Regions from separate parts of the Marinomonas sp. 63XJN7_9_ISO-PGPR-S23-217 genome, predicted to be linked through region 1. Evidence: predicted binding sites of a transcription regulator. Region 1 holds the regulator's gene; each other region holds the start of a gene.

Region 1 (7,975 bases):
GTATTGTACAAACAACGACACCCTTATCGATAATCTCTCCATCGGCAGATTTGTCTATTGAGGGTAAGGCTGACATTGTCAATGAGACCTTGGATGAGGTGTTAACGGCAACGTTACCTATTAGTGGTACATTGCCATTAGCTGGGTTGATTTGGTCGACTCCTCAGATCGCTGGGTTGCTATATTTAACCGATAAATTGATAGGTGATCAGATTTCCAAAGTGACCAGTGTTCAGTATAAGGTTCAAGGGTCGTTTAATAATCCTATTCTTACGCCTATTGTTCACAAATTTAAAAAAGGATCGAATAGATGACAGACACCCTTCGTATTGCTGCGATTCAGTTGACCAGTGGTGCAGATTTTAAAGAAAATTTGCAAGAAGTTAAAAAATGGGTAGTCAAAGCTGCTGATGATGGCGCGCGAGTTATCGTATTGCCTGAGAATGTTTTTTTGTTCAATGGCAAAGCTATGCGTGATCTTGCTGAATCTGATGATCAAGGGGTACTGTTGAGGGAAGTCGCTGAGTGGGCCCGCTTCAATGAGGTCTATTTAGTGGTTGGCTCTCACCCTAGTCTTGTGAATGAGGGGGGAGAGCTTGTCGCTAATCAGCGGGTGCGTCAGTCTTGTATGGTTTTCGATCCTAATGGTGAGTTGATACAGCGTTATGACAAGATTCATCTGTTTGATGTGTCTGTGGACGATAAAGCTGGTTCTTACCGTGAGTCCGATTATATCGAGCCTGGAGACTTGGAAGTCAAAATGTTTGAAGTTGATGGCTTTAAAGTGGGACTGACCATCTGTTATGACGTCCGCTTTCCTGAGCTTTTTAGGCATCTATCCAAAGAAGGAGCGGAACTTATACTCGTTCCTGCCGCTTTCACCTATGTGACAGGTAAAGCACATTGGAATACTCTGCTGGCGGCCAGAGCTATAGAAAATCAGTGTTTTGTGATGGGCGTGAATCAATGTGGTTGGCATACGCAAACGCGTCAAACCTATGGGCACAGTGTTTTATATTCTCCAAATGGCGAGATGTTGCATCAGTTGGAAGAAGAGCCTGGGTATTTTGTAGGTGAGATAGATAAAAGCAGCCTAAATTCATGTCGTACTAAAATGCCTTGTTTGGAACACCGACGCTTCATTAGCTAGGTTAGTATATTAATTTTATGGGTGATAACGGTTGAAAAGGCTCAAGAGATGGCTCTTGGGCCTTTGTTTTGTGTGAAGGGGTTGACTCATCAGTCAAGTTAATAAAAGGCGCTCGGAGAGAAACTAGTCTTTCAGCCCAAGTTTCTTTTCCTCAACCTCTCGAAGGTAACGGAATAGCTTTTTGCGATTGGTGGTGTTGCCATCCTCTGAGACTTCCTTTTGGGATTGGCGAATAAGCTGTCTTAAGAGCTGGATGTCTTCTAATCCTGGATGATCTTCTAGGTATTGTGAGAGAGCTTCTTTGCTATGCTCACCAATTAATTCGTCACGCTTTGCTTCCAACTGGTGGAATAATTTATTATAGGCCGCTGAGGTTGTGTCAAACATAGCGACTTGCTTGGCGATCGCTTCATGGTCTTCGGTACGCATTACCTTGCCTATGTATTGAAGGTGTCTTCTCATCGCTTCTCGTTGTTTGATGCGATCGGCTTCGGCTAGGGCGTCCCTAAGTGTGTCTGACATCACGACTTTTTTTTGCTGATTTTTACTTAGCGCTAACAGCTTTTTACCGACTTCTTGCAGGGCTTCCATTTCGCGTTTGATCTGCGTTTTACTCTTCGGGATGTCGTCTTCATTAAATTGATCAAAGTCAGTCATGGGAACCTATACTAAAAAAATGGTGGCGAGACCAAGGAAGGCTAAAAAGCCGACCACATCGGTCACGGTAGTCAAAATAACACTGGCCGCTAAGGCGGGGTCGATACCAAGTTTTTTTAAGAAAATTGGTAAAAGAGTTCCAGTCAGTGCAGCAATCAAAAGGTTGATGATTGTCGCCCCCGCAATGATATAGGCAATCTTGATGTTGTCAAACCAAACTGCTGTCAGTATGGCAATAATGGCTGACCAAAGGAGTCCGTTGAGTAGGCCGACAATCAGTTCTCTATTTAATAGCCATCGCATATTGGCTGAGCCAATCTGATCCAAAGCGATCCCACGTATGACCAAAGTGAGAACTTGAGAGCCAGCAATGCCTCCCATGCTGGCGACAATGGGCATTAAAACGGCCAGTGCGACCACTTGGTTGAGCGTGTTTTGAAAAAGACCAATGACATAAGAAGCAATAAAGGCGGTGATTAAGTTGATGCCTAGCCAAACGGCACGGCGGCGTGTGGTTTTCATGATTGGCGAGAAGGTGTCTTCGTCATCGTCCAAACCGGCCATACTGAGCATGGAGTGTTCGGCCTCATCTCGAATGACATCGACTACGTCATCAATGGTAATGCGTCCAAGTAGCTTTCCTGTACTGCGATCAATAACGGGGGCGGAAACCAAATCCATTTTTTCAAACACTTGAGCGACTTCGCTTACGGATGTGTTTGAGTGGATGGTGGTGTGGTCAGTTTCCATAATGTCACGTACGGTGGTTTTTGGATCACAGACAAGGAGTTTTGCTAAGGGGAGGATCCCTAATAGTCGATTTGAACGACTGACAACTAATAAGCTGTCTGTCATGTCAGGAATTTGTTTATATTGTCTAAGGTAACGAAATACTCTATCTAAGGTGACATTAGGTCGAATGGTAATAGTGTCCGTGTTCATTAAGCCACCGGCGGAGTCTTCCGAGTAGCTTAATAAGGCTTCAACTCTTAGTCTATCCTGAGGGGACATGGATAAGAGTACTTCGCTTACCACTTTGTCTGGGAGATGTTGCAGTAAATCGGCTAAATCATCGCTTTCAAAGTGTTCAGATACCGCGACCACTCGATGGGTGCTCATGTTTTCCAAAAACTGTAAGCGTATGTCTTCGTTAAGATACTGAAGAACTTCGCCTTGGTTTTTGTCTTCAATGAGTTCCCAAAGTTGCTTACGTTCTTTAGGAGGTGAGGATTCTAGAAGGCTAGCAACCTCTTGTGCGGGTAAGGCGCCATTTAGCAAATAGCGCGTCTGTAGTGTGGCGCCAGACTCTAAAGACTCTGTGACCGTTTGTAGGTGGGCGAGTGTATTTTTATCTGGCATTGTTGTCCTTATTCGTCTTCTCCAAAGCGATTATTGATTAATGCAATAATCGCTTTGATGGCATCCTCTTCATCTTCTCCATTTGTTTTTATGGTGATGTTGGTGCCTTTACCAGCAGCTAGCATCATCATTGCCATAATGCTTTTACCATCAACGTTGCGCCCGTCTTTCTCGATGGTAACATCACAAGAAAATCGAGAAGTGGTTTCGACCAGTTTTCCTGCGGCTCGTGCATGTAGGCCAAGTTTGTTGATGATGGTGACCGACTCTTCCAACATACCTTTTTCCTTATTATATTAAATCTAATTCAATAGTGATTCTAATTCATCAAGAAGGGCTTGGTTGGTCTCGGCCGCTCTTAATTTATCGAGTTTTTCGGTAGACTGCGCCAACTCAGCAATTTCTGACAGGGTTGATAAGTGGTTATCGCATTCGCTAGGAGGCACGATTAAAGCAAAAATTAAATCCACGTTTTGCTTATCCACGGAGTCAAAGTTAATGGCGGATTGCAATGACATCACAACCAGAGCTGTATGGTTAGCGCTTTCCAAACGGCAATGGGGGATGGCAATACCATTGCCTATGCCAGTACTACCAAGTTTTTCGCGTCCTAATAATGCATCATAAATTGCTTCGTTGTCGCAATGTAATCGATTTGACGCAACATCAGCAATGCTTTCTAGTACGCGTTTCTTGCTAATAATATCCTGTTTGGCGATAACGAGTTCAGCTTTCAATATAGATTTCAAAGGCATAAAGAAATGTATCCGTATTAGAAGAGTCGTTTACGTTCATTAGAAGGCGGAATATTCATCGCCTCGCGATATTTTGCCACCGTTCGTCTAGCAACCTGAATACCCTGTTCCGCTAAAATGCTGGCTAGTTTGTTGTCGCTAAGCGGTTTTTTGGCAGGCTCTTCGTTAACGAGCTTCTTAATCATAGCTCGAATAGCGGTCGAAGAACATTCCCCTCCAGAAGCGGTATTGACATGGCTGGAAAAAAAGTACTTCAGCTCAAAAATGCCTTTTGGGGTATGCATGTATTTTTGTGTGGTTACTCGGGAAATAGTGGACTCATGCATGCCTACTTCTTCTGCGACATCATGAAGTACCATGGGTTTCATCGCTTCTTCACCAAGCTCAAAGAAATCGATTTGTCGATTTACGATGCAGCTGGTGACTTTTAGTAAGGTTTCATTACGGCTTTGCAAGCTTTTCATGAACCATTTAGCTTCTTGTAAGGAGTTTTTGATATACGTGACGTCTTCTGATGTGGAAGCCGTTGATGCCATGGCCGAATAGGTTTCATTTATCTTAACCGGTGGAAGAGCGTCATTGTTCAGTTCAACTTGCCAGACGTTATTACGCTTTCTAACAGACACATCGGGGATAACATAATCCGTATCGTCTGCATCAATAATGGATCCTGGTCGTGGATTGAGTTGTTGTATTAGTTCAATCACTTCTTTGAGTGATTCTTCTTTCAATTTTGTTTTCCGGCTTAACTGTGCAAAATCGCGATTACCCAGCAGAGGTAAATAATTGTCTACTAAATTATAAGTACTTTTGTACAAAGGATGATCGCGGAAAAGTTCTAATTGAACTAACAGGCAATCACGCAGATCAATAGAACATACGCCGACCGGATCAAAGCGTTGTAAACGGTGTTGAACAGCAATGACTTCATCAAGCTCAAGGTCTTCAAGTTCAGTGCTCAATGATTCCCAAATGTCATTTGGGGTAATACTCAAGTATCCGTCGGACTGAACGCATTCAATGATGGCGTAAGCAATTTCAATATCCCGATCAGACATGTGCGTGAGATTAAGTTGCCAAATTAAATGGTCTTGAATGCTTTCTTCTGGCGCGCTACGACTTTCAAAATCCCCATCATTTTCATAGTTATTTGAGTGGCTGACAGACGCTGAATTTTGATAGGTATCATCCCAGTCACTATCAATGGATAACTCTTCTGGAATGCTGTCAGTCCATTCTGATTCGACTTTTGCTTCTTCGCTATTATTTGACTCAGCCTTTTTCTCGGCAGAGTGTGTGTTATCACTGTCGCGTTCTCTCAATGCGGATGAGGTATCACTTGAGGTATATTCCTCATCGTCAATTTCCAGTAGTGGATTAGACTCCAAAAATTCATGGATCTCCTGTTTTAGATCCAGTGTTGAAAGTTGCAGTAGACGAATGGCTTGCTGCAGCTGTGGTGTCATGGTCAGTTGTTGACCGAGCTTTAATTGCAAAGACTGCTTCATAGAGCAACTCTTTTATCGTTAAGTTGAAAGTAAGAAATATGGAACAAGTTATGCATGTTACTCCCTTTGAGTTGCAAAAATAAGAGGTTATAAGCGGAAGTCGTTACCTAAATAGACTTTTTTCACTTGTTCGTTGTTGATAACCGTGTCAGCATCCCCTGATGCGATGATATGACCATTACCAACAATGTAGGCTTTATCACAAATGTCGAGGGTTTCCCTGACGTTGTGGTCGGTAATTAACACCCCAATACCACTTTCTTGTAAGTGCCTGATAATGAGCTTTATATCACCCACTGAAATAGGATCCACACCAGCGAATGGTTCGTCAAGTAATATGAACTTGGGGTTCATCGCCAGTGCCCGCGCGATTTCAACTCGGCGCCGTTCACCACCAGACAATGCCATACCCAAGTTAGAGCGAATGTGAGTGACATGAAATTCTTTTAATAAACTTTCTAGTCGTTCTTTTCTTTGAGCTTTATTAAGTTCTTTTCGTGTTTCAAGAATGGCATAAATATTGTCTTCTACCGACATTTTTCTAAAAATAGAGGCTTCTTGGGGGAGGTAGCCTATGCCTTTTTGAGCTCGGGTGTGCATGGCATTCTTGGTGATGTCTTGACCATCGATAAAGATGCCGCCAGCATCGTTGGTGACCATGCCAACGATCATATAGAAACAGGTTGTTTTGCCCGCGCCATTAGGACCAAGCAAGCCAACCGCTTGACCTGACTCGACAGAAAGTGACACATCTTTAACCACTTGGCGTTTTTTATAACTTTTTGCGAGGTTTTTTGCTTCTAAAACAGCCATTTAGTTCTCTTTTTTCTGTGAGGATTCTTGTTGTTTTTCGGTTTGTGGTTGTAGAGTCATAGAGACTCGGCCTGATCCTTCTTTTTCGGCGCTGAAGGTGCCATTGTTAATGTAGTACACAATATGGTCAGCAGTGATTTTATCGTCCATTCTATTCAGGTAGCCGTCTCCAAAAATTTCTACTTTGGACTGAGCCGTCTTATAGACAACTTTATTGCCACGGCTAATCATCATATTACCTTGCCAATCGATTTGCTGGCTAAATTTGGCAGGATGGCCCGTTGCGATTAGCTCGGTAAATTTACGTGTTTTAGGATTGGTGATGACTTTCAGATACTGAGCTTGAATTTCAATCGTACCTTGTTTTACAAATACGTCGCCCGTGTAAACGGCTTCGCCTGTTTTTTGATCAAAGTGGGCTTGATTGGACTGTATATTTAGTGGTTTGCTTGTGTCGTCTGGTAGCGCTACTACCCATTGGCTTATGAATAAGCTGGTTAATAAAGTACAGACCTTAATGTGTTGCTTCATACTGTCCTCTTACAGATCCTGTCATTTTAACTTCTTCTGTGTTGATATAAGTGACAATGACATCGGCAGTTGTTTCGCCTTGTGTTGAGTGGATTTTTGCATTTCCTGTACTCGTAAGTGACTGTTGTTTATCTAAATAGCGAATATTGTCCGCTGTTAGTGTGATGTCTGGTGAGTCTACGTAATGTTTTATGGCAGATGCATCATCTGTTAGTAGGATATCACTACTGCCATCTTCAATTATCCCTTTTTTTCCTTGTGCTTCCCAGTTCCCCGTTTTTTCTACTCTTTTTACCTTTGGGTTTTCGAGAAGTGTCTTTGCGCCCTTGTTGTAATGTAGACCTTTATCAGCGGTCAAGGTTTCTATCAGTTTGCCATTTTGATCAAATTCTGTAGCGTGTATTTTTGTAATGAAATAATCGGGGGTGCTGCTCAGATTATCAGTCTGAAGCAAGTTTTTATTATCGGATGAACCCGCCCAGAAAAAAAGAGTAATGATAACAATGCTGCCAGCCCCTAGTAGTAGTTTTTTGTGGCTTGCTTTGATCATTAGACAGAATCCCCAGTGCTAACGAAGAAAATATAGACAGCGTACGAAACGAGTAAGGGAATGGCTATCCAGCGTGGGATGCTTTGGTTTTTGGTTTTGGCAAATCCGTAGATGAGCAAGGATAGGGCAACGGTTAATCCTAGAACCCAATAGAAATCCCGTCCCGAAGTGGTTTGATCAATTACGCCAGGTGCGATTAACGCAGGTAGTGGTAACACTGTCGCCAAGTTGAACATATTTGAGCCTAAGATGTTACCAATGGCAATGTCATGGTGGCCCTTACGCACACTGCTGATGGAGGCGGCTAGCTCTGGCAGACTGGTGCCCACGGCCACAATGGTCAAGCCAATTACCATGTCGCTGACACCGAGAGCAGAAGCAATGCCAATGGCTCCCCAAACAAGTAATTTCGAGCTGCCAATCAGAACCGCTAGGCTGACAAATGAAATGCATAGGGATTTACTGACAGGGCTGCCATCATCCTCAGGTAACTCGCTGGAAAGTTGTTCTTCTAGGTTTTTGCTGCCTTTGAGCATGATGATCATCATGATAATAAACATGAAAACCAATACGATACCGTCTGAAAAGCTTAATGTGCCATCATGAAGTAGCCAGCCTGTCACCAAGGTGATGGTTAAAACAAGGGGGACCT
Region 2 (7,975 bases), 390 kb from region 1:
CTCTACTTAGTCTATGGATGATTCCCTCCCAAGCAATGGCTGATACACCTAGCCTTGATAGTGGGAATACCTCGTGGATGATGGCATCAACAGCGTTGGTGCTATTGATGACTATTCCGGGTGTTGCCCTCTTCTACGGCGGTATGGTGCGCCGTAAAAACCTACTGTCTGTTGCCGCCGCGACTTTCGCTATCACCTGCTTGATTACCATTATTTGGTCAATCGCTGGTTACTCGCTTGCTTTTAAAGGCGATGGTGCGTTTATTGGTAACCTAAGTGCACTGTTTCTAAACGGTATTGGTTATAAAACGTTAAGTGGCTCTATTCCTGAATCGGTATTCATGACCTTTCAGATGACCTTCGCAATCATCACACCGGCCTTGATTATTGGTGCCGTTGTAGAACGAATGAAGTTTTCTGCCATGCTATGGTTTATGGGTTTGTGGTCCTTGTTAGTTTACTCCCCTATTGCTCACATGGTTTGGGGTGGCGGTTGGCTCGGTGGCGACGGCGTGCAAGATTTTGCAGGCGGTACCGTTGTGCACATTAATGCGGGTGTCGCAGGTTTAGTTGCAGCACTAGTACTTGGCAAACGTAAAGGCTATGGAAAAACAGCAATGCCTCCCGTTAACCTTGTCTATACCATGGTTGGTGCGTCTCTTCTGTGGGTCGGCTGGTTTGGCTTCAACGCGGGTTCTGAGTTAGCAGCAGACGGTACAGCGGGCATGGCGATGGCCGTGACACAAATTGCAACAGGGGTTGCAGCAATGGCTTGGATGTTTGTTGAATGGGCAGCTCGCGGCAAACCAACTCTTCTCGGTATGAGTTCAGGTGCGGTTGCCGGTCTTGTAGCGATTACCCCAGCATCAGGCTTTGTAGGACCAATCGGTGCGTTCGCAATTGGTATCGCAGCAGGTCTTGGTACTTTCTGGTCTTCTGTCTACCTGAAAAAAATGCTTGGCTACGATGACTCATTGGACGCTTTTGGTGTTCATGCGGTAGGAGGCATTATTGGCGCACTACTAACTGGCGTATTCTCAGCGGCCATATTCGGCGGTGCTGGCCTGAATGATAATGCACACGGCAGTATTCTTAGCCAAGTGATTATTCAGGCAAAAGGGGTAGGCTTTACCATTATTTACGATGCGATTATGACCTTTATCATCATTAAAGCAATTGATATGGTTATGGGCATCCGAGTAACTGAAGAAGAAGAAACCGAAGGCCTTGATACATCTCTACATGGCGAGCAGCTATACGAATAATCACTGCCAGCACAAATATCTAAAGGGCGCTTACAAGAGCGCCCTCAGACTGCTGATAAAGTCCTCGCCATTCGGCGGGGATTTTTTATAATAACGGCATGCTTAAAGAACGCCCTCAAACCCAGTCTACTTTAGAGTTTGTTTCCATCGACGAGCTCGTCCCCAGTGATCACTTGCTTCGCAAGATTGATCGAATTATTGATTTTTCCTTTCTACATGATCTTGTGAAGGATTTTTATTGCGCGGATAACGGTCGTCCCGCTCTCGATCCTACTCTCATGTTTAAGTTGCTATTTATTGGCTACCTTTTTGGTATTCGTAGTGAACGTCAGTTGATTAGAGAGGTTCAAGTTAATGTCGCTTATCGTTGGTTCTTAGGTTTAGGCCTGACTGACAAAATTCCCGATGCTTCCACTTTGAGTGCAAACCGCACACGTCGTTTTAAGGAATCCGATATCTATCAAAAGATCTTTGATGAGATCGTACTCCAGGCTATAAAACACAAGTTAGTTGGCGGAAACACCTTTTATACGGACTCCACACACCTTAAAGCCAATGCGAACAAAAAGCATTTTGAAAAAGTAGTGGTTGAACAGTCCCGACAGGCGTATATGGATGAGCTCGATAAGGCCGTTGAGGAGGATCGACTCGTTCATGGAAAAAAGCCTTTACCACCTGAAAAAAACAAGGTGGAGAGTCGTGAAATCAAGCAGAGTACGACGGATCCAGAGAGTGGCTATATGGTACGAGATACTAAGCCCAAAGGGTTCTTCTACTTAGATCACCGAACGGTTGATGCACGTTGCAACATTATTACTGACGTACACGTCACCGCAGGCAATGTCCACGATGCTGTCCCTTATTTAGAGCGATTGGACCGAATCAAAGAACGCTTTAAGCTTTTCATCACATCGGTCGGAGTCGATGCGGGGTACTTTACCTCGGCAGTTTGTCATGGGTTAGAAGAACGACATATCTATGCCGTGATGGGCTATCGTCGTCCTAATCACAAGAAAGGCTTCTTCTATAAACGCGAATACAAGTACGACAGGGAACAAGATGTCTACTTCTGTCCGCAAGGTGAAAAACTCATTTACAAAACCACTTCTCGAGAAGGTTACCGTCACTACGACTCAGATAGCCTGATCTGCGCGAACTGCCCAGAAAAGCACCGCTGCACCACAAACAAAAAATCGGTCAAAACCATTACGCGTCATGTTTGGGAAGATAGCAAAGAACGCATCAATGCCCATCGGCTAACCCCATTAGGCAAAGTCATTTATGCCAGACGAAAGGAAACCGTGGAACGAAGTTTTGCCGACGCAAAAGAGCTGCATGGCTATCGATATGCACGATTTCGAGGAACAGATAAAGTAGCTTCTCAATGTCTATTAACGGCAGCCGCCCAAAATATGAAAAAGATAGCCTTAATGCTTAGCTAGAGGCTTTTATTTGTTCAAAAAAATGACGAAATCGATAGTCAGAGCCTTAATAAAAGGCCTCAAAGAGCTCTAAGTAACTAATGAGATATCTTGAGTCACTTAGGAAGGAATGTGAGCAAAAGACTCAGAAAAATAAAACCCCAGCAAAAAACTGGGGTTTATCAGTAACCTGAGGGCGCTTACAAGAGCGCCCTTTTTCTTTTTGTTCAGTAATTTATAAAGTGCGAATTTAACCTAAAGGGCCGCCTAAAATAGTATCCTTAAGACCAGCTATAATGTTTTCACCTGTCTCTTGTCTTAATTCATCATACCAAGCTTGCGTTACCAACATGTCTTTTCCATGGGTCACATCACAACGCTTACGGGCCTTTAACACTAGATCTTTGGCTCTCTCATGACGTAAGCTTTGATACTGTAATAACGCTTCTTTTACCTCCTTTGTTTTAGCAAAACATTGCCCCAGTACGACGGCATCTTCCATTGCAGAACAGCCACCTTGCCCAATGTCCGGCGTAGTGGAATGCGCAGAATCTCCCAACAACGCAACACGACCTTTAACAAAACTACTAAAAGGTTCAATATCGTGGATTTCAATACGATTTGTCGTTTCAGGATCAATTCTCTCGATCAAAAGTTGTACCGGATCGGCCCACCCTTCGAAGTAGTTTTTTAGATTCTCTTTTACTGTCGCACGGTCTTCTGGTAAGCCAAGAGGTAATGGGACATCAAAGAAAAAGTAAAACTGCCCTCCTGCAATCGGCATCACTGATACACGCTTCCCATCACCAACAAAGGTCGTCCATTGCTCTAATGGCGCTATTTCTTCATCCGCTTTCACCAAGCCATTCCAATTAACGTACCCTGCGTAACGTCGCTGAATTTGATAACCAAGGACATGGGACCGAGCAACAGAATGTGCACCATCGGCGGCAATCATAAAATCCCCATGAGCAATACTGCCATCAGTAAAATGAGCGACCACGCCGGTATCGGTTTGTTCAACACGCTCCAGTCGTTTGGCAAATTGCACCTGATCTCTTCCCCAATGATCAATCATCTGTACTTGCAGCCCAGCACGAGCAACAGGACAAGGTCGTTCTCCCACCGCCTCAATCAAGGGCATGAGACTAAACTGGGTCATGACCTCTCCAGACTTGCCATCTTGGTACGCCATCGCTCGCATAGGCCCACCAAGATCATCCATAATGTGCCCCATCCCTAAATGATTCATACATTTCACCCCGTTAGACCAGACTGAAATGGCCGCTCCAACAGGCTTAATCTCTTTTACTGCTTCAAAAACATCACAATCAACACCTTGCTGCTTTAAGGCGGCTGCGGCTGACATACCACCGATGCCCGCGCCAATAATCAATGCTTTCATGCTTTCTATCCTCTTATGATCGATATCCTCACAAAGCACAATGCGTTCCAACCACTTACTGATTCAGCGCACCTGAATGAAAAAGATATTTATTTTTAATAATTAGAATTCCGAAACATTTGTTTCCATAGTCTGACGATAACGCAAATCTAAGGAAGATATAAGTGCCTTACATCAAGCAAACTTAGACTAATATTATTTATCTATAAATAAAAACTATCGAATTGATTTTCCCCATAAACCCACTTGCTAGTTTAGTCAAGTCATGGCAATTTAAACTTCAAAGCGTTAACAGCACTAGAGGACAAAAATAACAATGACAGTCCATGAAAAGAAAAATCGAAGTCTTTATCGAGACCAGTTAATCAAAGAGAAAGTAGGTCTGGAACGGTTGCGGACGTTGCTCGACAATACGGGCATTAGGCTACTTCGCATTCCACAAGTCTACTTTGCAGATAAAGACACCATTAGCATGCAAGCGATTAAGCAAACCCATGCCAGCGAACAACAAATGGCTCAACTAGGCAGAGGCCTTGCCATGCTTCATTCTCATCCACTAAAACGTTACGGCCTCGATCACGACAATTATATTGGACTTAACCCACAATATAATAATTGGTCGGATAATTGGGGGGCTTTTTATGTTTCTTATCGTCTCGAAGCTCAAATTCAAATGGTCAAAAACGCCAGTGTGGCTGAGCAATTTCAAAACCAACTAGATAAGCAAAAAGCACATTTGATTGATTTTTTAAATCGACATTGCCATCAGCCAACGATGCTCCATGGTGATTTGTGGTCTGGCAATGTTCTGTTTGATGAACAAGATGTGTGGCTAATAGACCCCGCTATTTACCAAGGTGATAACGAGGTCGACATTGCCATGACGGAACTATTTGGTGGCTTTAGCGAGGCGTTTTATCGCTCATATCACGCAATACTTCCCCGTTCTGAACACTACGCAATCAAACGTGATATCTACAACCTTTACCACTATTTAAACCACTATAATCTATTTGGTGCTAGCTATTTAAGCGACTGTGAGCGTTGTTTTCAATCAATTGACAGGCTGAATCTATAGTGGACTCGGCCTGTTTCAACGTATTTAAATCGCACCTCCTGTATATCAGGAGGCGAAAGTCTCTTATCATTCCTCAACTAATCGCTGGCTTTTACCATCTGGGTGTTTTTTACCACCTGTATGCTTTTTACCATCTGGATGTTTTTTCAAAATCGTGTACATGTAAGCAACGACAATCAAGTTAATACCCAATACCGCCCCAGTCACGAGATTCGGATCTTTTATGATTTCATAAAACTCAAAAGGCAAATACACCGCACCACTCAAAAAGGCAAACCATTCAGTCCAACGCATTTCGTGCCACAAACCATAAGCCTCTACAAAACGCACTAAGGCATAAAATACAGCAATCACAGTCACCAGCGTAAAACTGGAGTGAGTTAAACCATCAACCGCATGCAACAACATCTGCGCATAATGGCCATCAGCATTCCAGTGCAAATGGGTTAATAACTTTAACACCTCAACATGTAAATTAACGCCTTCCAAGATATGGATACCAATTGCGAGCAACAAGGCTGCCGCCCCTTTTAATGCCTCAAGAAAAGCAATGGTCTTAAGACCTGAAAATTTCATATACGACTCTTACTATCAAAAAGAATGCTCAAAGGCAGAAAAATATAGGCGCTCATTCTATAAAGAGACGCTTACCGTCAAAAAGAAAAAACCACAATTTTACATAAAACACAATCAATCATGACACTTTAATAACAAACCTCTCTTAGAAAGCGGGGTCAAAAAAGCCCAAACTCATTGAAATGAGTTTGGGCTCTAATCTAACCACGAATGACGTGAAAGAAATATTATTAATCAGTCTTTTACGCGCTTCATTGAAGAGAAACCATAAAAAGACACAACGAGGAAGCAAATACCCGGCACAATATAAGACATGGCAGCACCATAAGAATCAATCACCCCGCCTTGAACTACCGGCATAATCGCCCCACCAAGGATCGCCATAACAAGGCCAGCAGAGCCAAATTTAGCATCTTTACCTAGGCCGTTTAATGCCACGCCGTAAATCGTTGGAAACATCAAAGACAAACTGGCAGAAATCATGACAATCGCCCATACACCTGACATACCAGGGTTAATTGCTGCATACACACACAAAGCGGTACCTAATAGTGCCATAACACCCAACAAAAGCGTTGGACGGAAAATACCGATCAACCATGTCATGACAAAGCGAGAAACAAGAAACACGAGCAAGCTGTACTGAAGATAATCACTGGCATGGGTAGCACTGCCCCCCATCGCAGACTGAACGTATTGAATAGTGAAGGTCCAAGTACAGGTCTGACCAGCAACATTAAAGAACTGAGCGATCACCCCCCAGCGATAGTTTGGAAGTTTAATCAAACGACCCAAGGTGGCAATAAAACCATAATGATCTTTATCGGTAAGATCGACTTTTTCAGCCACTTTTTCAGACTTGGGTAGCTTAACCAACGCAATCATAATCCAGATAATAATCAGGAAGAATGCCATACCGACGTAAGGGGTCATCACCGCATCCAACTCAGAATGCTGAATGGCAGCTAGAGCCTGAGGTGCCATGGCGGCACGCTGCTCAGCGGTGGCAGGGTTTAAGTTTGGCAAAATCAAAGTCGATGCTAACAAAACACCAATATTGGTCCCCACTGGGTTAAACGCTTGAGCAAGATTTAGACGTCGAGTGGCCGTCAACTTTGGCCCCATCGCCATCACAAATGGGTTTGCCGACGTCTCGAGAATAGACAAGCCAGCCGCTAAAATAAACAAGGCAGCCAGAAAAGCGCCATATGTCATTGAGACACTAGCAGGGTAAAACGATAACGCGCCAAGCGTCGCTAGACCAAGACCTGTCAATACACCCGTTTTATAAGAAAAACGTACGTTAATAAATGCAGCAGGTAATGCCAGACAAAAATATGCGCCATAATAAGCAAATTGAACCAGTGCCGACTCAAGATTACTCATGGTAAAGATTTGGCTAAATACTTTTACCAGAGGGTCTGTCATGTTTGCAGCCACCCCCCAAGCAGTGAAACAGGTAATCAATAAAATGAAGGCCAGTTTCATATTGGAATACACAAAAGGGGTTTTTGAGGTTTCAGTTTGTAGATTATTCATATTGTAATAAACATCTTCTCGAGGTTCTTATTCGCTAGTTTGTTGCGGTATTCAGCTCATCATTAGAAAGCAAGAGGTGATCAGATCATCCTCTCTAATACAGGTAACATCACTAACACTTAGGCTACTTATTCGTACCTTACTTACCTATGGCCAAGCGTTATTTTGCTGTCCTAGGGTATTTAGAGGCTGGACTATACAAGCCCAGTTATTACACAAGATGAACAGAGCGCCAAAAATGTGCAAATAAAAAGAATCCATATAATTAACAACGACTCGGTCAGCGTGACCTCCATAAAAAAACCCACTAAGACGAAACTTAGTGGGTTTTGATTGGTTAGTTTTTACCCTATTATCACTTTAAAGAGTAAAAGCCGATTAAAATGAGCCCAATTAAGCTAGATCAAAGCGATCCAACTCCATAACTTTTGCCCAAGCTGCAACAAAATCATTGACGAAACGATCTTCAGCATCAGAAGACGCATATACCTCAGCCAATGCTCGCAACTGCGAATTGGAACCGAAGATTAAGTCCGCACGCGTTGCGGTCCACTTAACCGAACCTGACTGGCGATCACGCCCTTCAAATTCCATTTCATCATTGGAAAGCGATTTCCACGTTGTGCCCATGTCCAACAAATTAACGAAGAAGTCATTGGTCAATGTTTCAGCACGGTCTGTGAAAACACCG
Region 3 (7,975 bases), 2.3 Mb from region 1:
GGCGGCGCAGGCATACAATCAGGTAAACGGGCATGTTTTAGTAAGTGAGCCGTCACTTGCGTAAGATGAGTGGCATGAACGGCATCCCCTTCCACTAAGGCCGCCTCCTGTTGGTTTTCTGAGGGCAACACCAATTGTCGGTTCGCTTGATGACATGCAATAGCAGAAGGTAACAATCCTGAGACGCCTCTTAACTCACCAGACAGCGCCAATTCACCAATAAATTCGTAATCACGATAATTAACTTCCTCCAATTGACCAGACGCCGCTAACACGCTAATCGCGATGGCAAGATCATATCGCCCCCCTTCTTTGGGCAAATCAGCCGGTGCAAGATTAATGGTGACGCGCCGTGTTGGCCATTCAAAATGACTGTTAATGATGGCGCTACGCACACGATCTTTCGCTTCACGAACAGCGGCTTCTGGTAAGCCAACAATGTTTAGAGAAGGCAACCCATTGGAAATATGGGTTTCTACGGTAACAAGAGGGGAGGCAACACCAACACGGGCGCGGCCATATATTGTGGCTAAACTCACGATCACTCCTTGATCTCATTATTCTTTATGTAAATTCAGCCTCTTTTTTGCCACGATAACCATCCGAATTTCGCGCTCCTGCGTATCGAATAGAACACGAGACAATAATGAAGGCATGCAAGCATCTATGAATCAAATTAATCCCAAAAAACTACTCTTATCAAAGTGGACATCCACATCGCCTCAGAAGAAAGAAAAGCATTTTCTTGTCACAGAGCTTATCAGGGACGACCAAGAGATCATCACGCAATGCGTGATCGAGGCCGTCCTCACTCATACACAGTACACAATTCCATGGCAGGATCTCAAGTCACCTGACCATTGGAAACAAGGCTGGCAATAACCTCATCGACAGATTACACGTCTTTTGTGTCTGTCTTGTCCGTATCAGTTTTGTTTGTATCGGCCTTGTCTGTGGACTCCTCTTGAGCGGCCTCCGCTTTAGGGGCAGCCTTTTTCGCGGGTGCTCTTTTCGTAGGTGTTCTTTTTGCTGGCTCTTTTTTAGCTGGCGCCTCTGCGGCCTTTTCCAACTCATCAATACGCGACTCTAATGCGACTAAGCGCTCTCGATATTTCGCCAGCATGGCAGACTGTAACTCAAAGTCTTCGCGAGTCACCAAGTCCATCTTTTTCAATGTATTACGTGCCACTTGATCTAACTGAGCGCGAATCTCTTCTTTTGGCAATTTCCCTAAGGTCTCAGCCGCTTGCTCAAGACCACTACTAAGCTGTTTAATAAATTGATCAATCATCTCGCCATCTCCCCTTTTGTTTGCTGTGTATAAAGTATAAGTAAGTAACATCAAGACGAACTAACAATAACATGACTTAATGGCATTCTCTAAGAAGAAGCGACCAAGAAAACCACACCTGACTCATCACAATCACCTCGTCATAACGACCTCTTTTCCTACCGACTAGTATAAAGATCATAAGACAGACTGTCTCAAAGAAATCCTTTTCTGGCATAGGAAGTTTACAAAGCCCACACTCTACTGAGTCACTATGCCTAGTTTTTGTGCAGCCCAGATCCCTCTTTTAAGTCATAAACGAGCTATAACCGCGAAAATCGCTTTCATCATGCTCAAAGCGTTATCGATATTTGCCATAAAAAGCAATGAGATAGTTAAATCCTTCTAAAATCGCTATTAAGTCAACCAAATCATCGCACCACTAAAAAGCACAAACAGAGCCCAATCCCCACTAAATTCGCACTAAAAAGGGGCGAGAAATGTCTGTTTTCGTGCTTATTTTATTTACAATCTCGACAAATCCTTGACTATTGCGGCGACTGCCATTTATGGCACGCATATTGAATAGTAGGACTTACCTGCAACACGACACTAAGCCAGACTTTTTAAAGGAGATATGTGGATATGAAGCTTATCACTGCCATCATCAAGCCATTCAAACTCGATGATGTTCGAGAAGCCCTTTCTGAAATCGGAGTACAAGGCATTACCGTGACAGAAGTAAAAGGGTTCGGACGTCAAAAAGGCCACACCGAACTTTATCGTGGCGCGGAGTACGTTGTGGACTTTCTACCAAAAGTGAAAATCGAGCTTGCCATAGCTGACGATATGAAGGACCAAGTAGTAGAAGCCATTTCAAATGCAGCCAATACCGGCAAAATCGGCGACGGTAAAATCTTTATCGTTAACCTTGAGCAGGCCGTACGTATTCGTACAGGCGAGACTGGCGAAGACGCAGTCTGATCCACGATCGACTCTTATAAGCCTTTAAGGGGGGCGAAACATGCAAAACAATATTTTCGAATTACAATATGCCATGGATACCTTTTACTTCCTTGTAATGGGTGCTTTGGTTATGTGGATGGCAGCGGGTTTTGCCATGCTAGAAGCGGGACTTGTGCGTTCTAAAAACACCACAGAAATCCTTACCAAAAACGTCGCCTTGTACGCCATTGCTTGTATCATGTATATGATCTGTGGTTATGCCATTATGTATGGTGGCACTTGGTTCTTATCTGGCATTCAGTTAGATGGAGCCAGCAGCGCCGATACTCTGGTCAGCACCGTGCTTGCAGAATCAGCTAAAGCCGGCTTTGATGGTAGCTCGGTCTATGCCGATGCCTCTGACTTTTTCTTCCAAGTTGTGTTTGTTGCTACGGCCATGTCTATTGTGTCTGGTGCCGTTGCAGAGCGTATGAAGCTTTGGTCTTTCCTCGTCTTTGCCGTTGTGATGACAGGCTTTATCTACCCAATGGAAGGCAACTGGACATGGGGTGGCGGCTCTGTATTTGGTATGTATAGCCTTGGCGATCTGGGTTTCTCTGACTTTGCAGGTTCTGGTATCGTCCACTTAGCGGGTGCGTCTGCAGCATTGGCTGGTGTACTTGTGCTGGGCTCTCGTAAAGGAAAATACGGCCCAAATGGCGAAGTTCGCGCCATTCCTGGTGCAAACCTACCACTAGCGACGCTGGGTACCTTCATCCTTTGGATGGGCTGGTTCGGTTTCAACGGTGGCTCTGTTCTGAAGCTAGGTGATATTACCAGCGCCAACTCCGTCGCAGTGGTATTCTTAAATACCAATGCCGCCGCTGCTGGTGGTGCTGTAGCAGCGTTACTGCTCGCTCGTATTCTGTTCGGAAAAGCGGATCTAACGATGTTGCTGAACGGTGCATTAGCTGGCTTGGTGGCCATTACGGCTGAACCTTCTACGCCTTCGGCTATTGGTGCTACGTTCATCGGTGTTGTCGGCGGTCTTTTAGTGGTTATTGCCATCCTGACACTAGACAAACTGAAAATAGACGATCCAGTGGGTGCCATCTCTGTTCACGGTGTGGTGGGCCTATGGGGTCTATTAGCTGTGCCACTAACAAACACTGGCACAACCTTCTTCGGCCAAATCGCCGGTGCGGTGACAATTTTTGTTTGGGTGTTTGTCACTAGCTTGATTGTTTGGCTGATCATCAAAGCCGTCATGGGCGTTCGAGTCTCTGAAGAAGAAGAGTACGAAGGTGTTGATTTGTCGGAATGCGGTATGGAAGCTTACCCTGAATTTGCCAAAAACTAACACGTTCAGTTAGCTCTCTTTATTTACTGATTTGCTACTGATCATACAAGACCTCGCCTCGGCGGGGTTTTCTTTTTTAGGGAATAAAAGCAGAATTAAGGCTTTATAAAGTGACATTCACCCACATAACAGTAAGACTTGTCCAAAAGACACCATAGAGGCCATTATGCTTGAAGATATGCATTTAAAAATCCGTAATATAGAACACGCGGATTACGAACAAGTAAAAGAACTTATGGACCAAGTCTATAACGACATCGGTGGGGCTTGGTCTGAGCACACCATTAGTAAACTCATTAACGACTTTCCTGAGGGACAAATTTGTCTTGAAGACCATGGGGATATCGTTGGTATCGCGCTCTCGGTTCAAGTGAGCTATCAGCGTTTTAGTAACCCCCATACCTATGAAGATCTTATCGGTAAAAAAGAAACCATTCTCAATGACCGTAACGGCGATGCCATGTACGGTTTGGATGTATTAATTCACCCTGAGTACCGAGGTTTCCGACTAGGACGTCGCCTATACGAGGCACGTAAAGAACTGTGCCGCCAACATAATTTGCGTGCGATCCTCGCGGGTGGTCGTATTCCGACCTATCACGAACATTCCGATGAGATGACCCCAGCAGAATATTTGGAAGCCGTCAGTGATCGTAAAATTTACGACCCGATTTTATCCTTCCAACTTTCTAATGATTTTCAGGTAACGCGTTTATTAAAAAGTTACCTGCCTGAAGATGAAAAGTCGCAAGGCTACGCAACCCTTCTTGAATGGAAAAACATCTTCTACGAGCCTGAAACAACCGTACTGAAGTCCCGTAAAACACAAGTTCGTATCGGTGCAGTACAGTGGCAAATGCGGGAAGTAGCGAATGTTGAAGAGCTACTCAGACAAGTGGAATATTTCATTGATGCCTTGTCGAGCTATAAAAGTGATTTCGCCCTTTTCCCCGAGTTTTTCAATGCGCCATTAATGGGGTTAAGCCCTGATCAAACTAATCAGACCGAGGCGGTACGCTTTCTTGCAAGCTTTACCGAGCTGTTTGTCACGGAAATGTCGCAAATGGCGGTCAGCTATAACATCAATATCATCACTGGCTCCATGCCCGTGATTGAAGAGGATGATTTATACAATGTGAGCTACCTGTGCCGTCGTGATGGTACCATTGAAGAACAAGGTAAAATCCATATTACGCCACACGAACGCCGCGATTGGGTCATCCAAGGAGACAACGAACTGCGTGTGTTCGACACTGATGCAGGGCGTGTTGGTATTTTGATTTGTTATGATGTGGAATTCCCCGAGCTGGGCCGTTTACTGGCCGAGCAGGACATGGATATTTTGTTTGTGCCCTTTTGGACGGATACCAAAAACGGTTATCTACGTGTGCGTAATTGTGCTCAAGCCCGTGCTATTGAAAACGAATGCTATGTGGTGATTTGTGGTAGCTGTGGTAACTTGCCTCAAGTCGAAAACCTCGACGTGCAATATTCCCAGGCAGCCGTCTTTTCCCCATCCGACTTCTCCTATCCACACGATGCCGTCATGGCGGAAACCACCCCGAATACCGAAATGCTGATGTTCTCTGATTTGGACTTAGACAAACTCAAACAAACGCGCAGTGAGGGGTCAGTAAACAACCTGAAAGACCGACGTTTAGATCTATATTCCATTCAATGGAAAGGGAATAAGGATTTAGATTTGGGTTAGAATCGGCTATTACCCAAAGTAAACTAAACATGTTATCCCCCGATCATGGCCATTTAAGGCCATGATCTTTTTTACGACAGAAGACTCATTATGGCCAAAGCAAAAACAGCCTTTGTATGTAACGAATGTGGCGCAGACTACGCAAAATGGCAAGGGCAATGCCAAGCCTGTGGCGCGTGGAATTCTTTGTCAGAAATAAAACTCACCTCTGGCAAGACATCTGCCCGCGTTTCTGCCAGTCAAGACCCACGCTATCAAGGGTACGCCGGATCCACCACGGGTATTCAAGATTTATCCGAGGTCGATTTAGGGGAAGTACCTCGTTTTAGTTCAGGGGCAAGCGAGTTTGATCGGGTACTCGGTGGTGGGCTCGTTCCTGGTGGCGTGGTACTGATTGGCGGTCATCCGGGTGCCGGGAAAAGTACCCTGCTATTACAAACCATGTGCTGGCTAGCGCAACAACAAAGTGCCCTTTATGTCACGGGGGAAGAATCCTTACAGCAAGTAGCCATGCGTGCTCAACGGCTAGGCTTGCCAACCAAAAATCTAAAAATGCTTTCTGAAACCAATGTAGAAAGCATCCTAACCATCGCCCAACAAGTTAAACCGAAAGTCATGGTCATTGACTCCATTCAGGTCATGCATTTGGATGGCGTGGAATCCGCTCCAGGCAGCGTCTCACAGGTACGCGAAAGTGCCGCTGTACTCACTAGGTTCGCCAAACAAACCCAAACCGCAGTCTTGCTTGTTGGACACGTTACCAAAGATGGCTCACTGGCCGGCCCAAAAGTGCTTGAGCACATGGTAGATTGCTCGGTGTTATTAGAAGGATCGGAAGACTCGCGCTTTCGCACCTTACGCGGCATGAAAAACCGCTTTGGCGCGATTAATGAGCTGGGGGTATTTGCCATGCTGGAAAACGGCTTACGAGAAGTCAAAAACCCAAGCTCTATTTTCTTAAATCGCAGTAATTATCCCGCTGCGGGCAGTCTGGTGATGGTCGTTTGGGAAGGCACTCGTCCATTACTCGTCGAGCTGCAAGCCTTGGTGGATGACTCCGCACTGGGTAATCCACGGCGCGTCACTGTAGGGTTTGATCACAATCGTCTGGCGATGCTACTGGCGGTCCTCCACAAACACGGGGGATTATTGACGGCTGATCAAGACGTCTATTTAAACGTCGTCGGTGGCGTTAAGGTATTAGAAACCAGCGCCGACTTAGCGGCCATTGCAGCCGTGGTATCAAGCTTTCGAGACCAGATATTACCCCATGATTTGGTCGTCCTTGGTGAAGTAGGCTTGTCCGGTGAGATTCGTCCCGTCCCGTCAGGGCAAGAACGCATCAGTGAAGCCGCCAAACATGGCTTTACCAAGGCCGTTGTTCCCCGAGCCAACTGTCCTAAGAAGCCCATTGAAGGAATGAAGGTAATTGGTGTGGATCGGCTATCGGAAGCACTTGATGCGATTTTTGATCGCTAAGGGTAGATTAGACAGAAAACTGAGTTAATAAAAGGACTCTTGCGTTAACTCAAATAATTCGGCCTCGGCTGGGGTTTCATTCTCCTGATCCCCAATAACCTCTTCATCCATGCCATAGGGTAAGGCTTTTTCAGAATGCTGATTAAGTCGCTCTTCTCGGGCTCGAAGTAAACGCTGACGACGCTGTTTACAGCGTTCCAAAATAATAAATCGTGCCTCATTCGATAAGGAAAACCATTCAAAGCGTTCTTCACGGCTACGCAAACAGCCTTTACAAAACCCTTTAGCACTGTTCACACAGATACCACGGCAGGGGCTTTCAATGGCAAAAAGCTCAATCTGTTCCATCTCCCCTCCGTCTATGTTTATCAAAAATCAACCTCTACCTTAAGAAAGCATAGCTTATTCGGTAATCAGTTTGTAATCGTACATTTCTTCTGGAGAGAGGAAATACACTCGGTCCGCTGGTGCCGCCTTTAGAGAAAACCAATAAAAACGTTCGGGCACCCCCATGGACAAATAAAAATTGATGTAGGTCGCATTGATAGAATCACTCACATCGTTATTTTTAGGCAATTTACCTGATTCATCAATCCACATATGCACCCCCACAGCAGCCCCCGCCCCAATGGTTCGCTTTACTCCACCTAAAAACAAATCCACACCGCCGGAGAGCACATAGCCGGTTCGAGCAATATGAGTATTCAACCCAAGGGAGCGAATCAGACGAGCGCTTTCGATAACTGCCTCTTCGTCATCCGTACCGGGCACATCGACCAGCACCAAATCCGTCACATTGGGGTGCTTGCGTATCATATTTTTTAATTGACTGGTGAGGTCTCTGCCAAGAATACCGGATAGATAGGCTTTGTTACCGCTCACATAAATTCGTAAAGGATCTTTAGCGGCAACATCATCAGCATGGGGAGGCTCCGAGGCACAACTGGTCAATAAAAACACCGCACACAGCATGATGGTTCTCGCCAGTACCACGAAAGGGGTCTGATTATTCTTATCCATAGTCATTCAACCAGCTCTTCTAATAGTCTACGCTTACAGACAACACTTTTAGCTGACAATAAGTGTTCTTCTAAGCACTATACCACCGATTTTTTGAATAGTAGAATCCCGCCCTTCATCTTATATAAGACATAAAAAATGGCCGCGATAAATGCACGACCATTTTTCATACTGGATCACTGATCAATCA

What was found. Region 1 encodes sigma-54, which starts transcription at its own class of promoters, with help from an activator protein. Its sites were predicted from a motif close to TGGCACNNNNNTTGCTNT; they were not measured.
Region 2: hpxO (FAD-dependent urate hydroxylase HpxO) is a predicted target of sigma-54. The motif match lies at 4,124-4,141, and genes of this name have one in related genera.
Region 3: glnK (P-II family nitrogen regulator) is a predicted target of sigma-54. The motif match lies at 1,841-1,858, and genes of this name have one in related genera.

Annotation. Positions count from the first base shown of each region.
Region 1 covers NZ_CM149678.1:3,136,207-3,144,181, reverse strand. The annotation lists gene AC0VYI_RS14725 (YhdP family protein) at 1-314, shown strand, start outside; gene AC0VYI_RS14720 (carbon-nitrogen hydrolase family protein) at 311-1,150, shown strand; gene yjgA (ribosome biogenesis factor YjgA) at 1,274-1,807, opposite strand; gene mgtE (magnesium transporter) at 1,814-3,166, opposite strand; gene AC0VYI_RS14705 (HPr family phosphocarrier protein) at 3,175-3,444, opposite strand; gene AC0VYI_RS14700 (PTS sugar transporter subunit IIA) at 3,469-3,921, opposite strand; gene AC0VYI_RS14695 (RNA polymerase factor sigma-54) at 3,939-5,429, opposite strand; gene lptB (LPS export ABC transporter ATP-binding protein) at 5,517-6,242, opposite strand; gene lptA (lipopolysaccharide transport periplasmic protein LptA) at 6,243-6,773, opposite strand; gene lptC (LPS export ABC transporter periplasmic protein LptC) at 6,757-7,323, opposite strand; gene AC0VYI_RS14675 (calcium/sodium antiporter) at 7,323-7,975, opposite strand, start outside.
Region 2 covers NZ_CM149678.1:3,525,424-3,533,398, forward strand. The annotation lists gene AC0VYI_RS16530 (ammonium transporter) at 1-1,265, shown strand, start outside; gene AC0VYI_RS16535 (IS1182 family transposase) at 1,364-2,707, shown strand; gene hpxO (FAD-dependent urate hydroxylase HpxO) at 2,937-4,091, opposite strand; gene AC0VYI_RS16545 (fructosamine kinase family protein) at 4,408-5,169, shown strand; gene AC0VYI_RS16550 (DUF2127 domain-containing protein) at 5,236-5,745, opposite strand; gene fucP (L-fucose:H+ symporter permease) at 5,980-7,284, opposite strand; gene katG (catalase/peroxidase HPI) at 7,678-7,975, opposite strand, start outside.
Region 3 covers NZ_CM149678.1:797,972-805,946, reverse strand. The annotation lists gene AC0VYI_RS03775 (YifB family Mg chelatase-like AAA ATPase) at 1-539, opposite strand, end outside; gene AC0VYI_RS03770 (TIGR02450 family Trp-rich protein) at 655-882, shown strand; gene AC0VYI_RS03765 (accessory factor UbiK family protein) at 896-1,291, opposite strand; gene glnK (P-II family nitrogen regulator) at 1,916-2,254, shown strand; gene AC0VYI_RS03755 (ammonium transporter) at 2,295-3,575, shown strand; gene AC0VYI_RS03750 (GNAT family N-acetyltransferase) at 3,739-5,286, shown strand; gene radA (DNA repair protein RadA) at 5,377-6,765, shown strand; gene AC0VYI_RS03740 (DUF1289 domain-containing protein) at 6,790-7,113, opposite strand; gene AC0VYI_RS03735 (COG3904 family protein) at 7,168-7,791, opposite strand.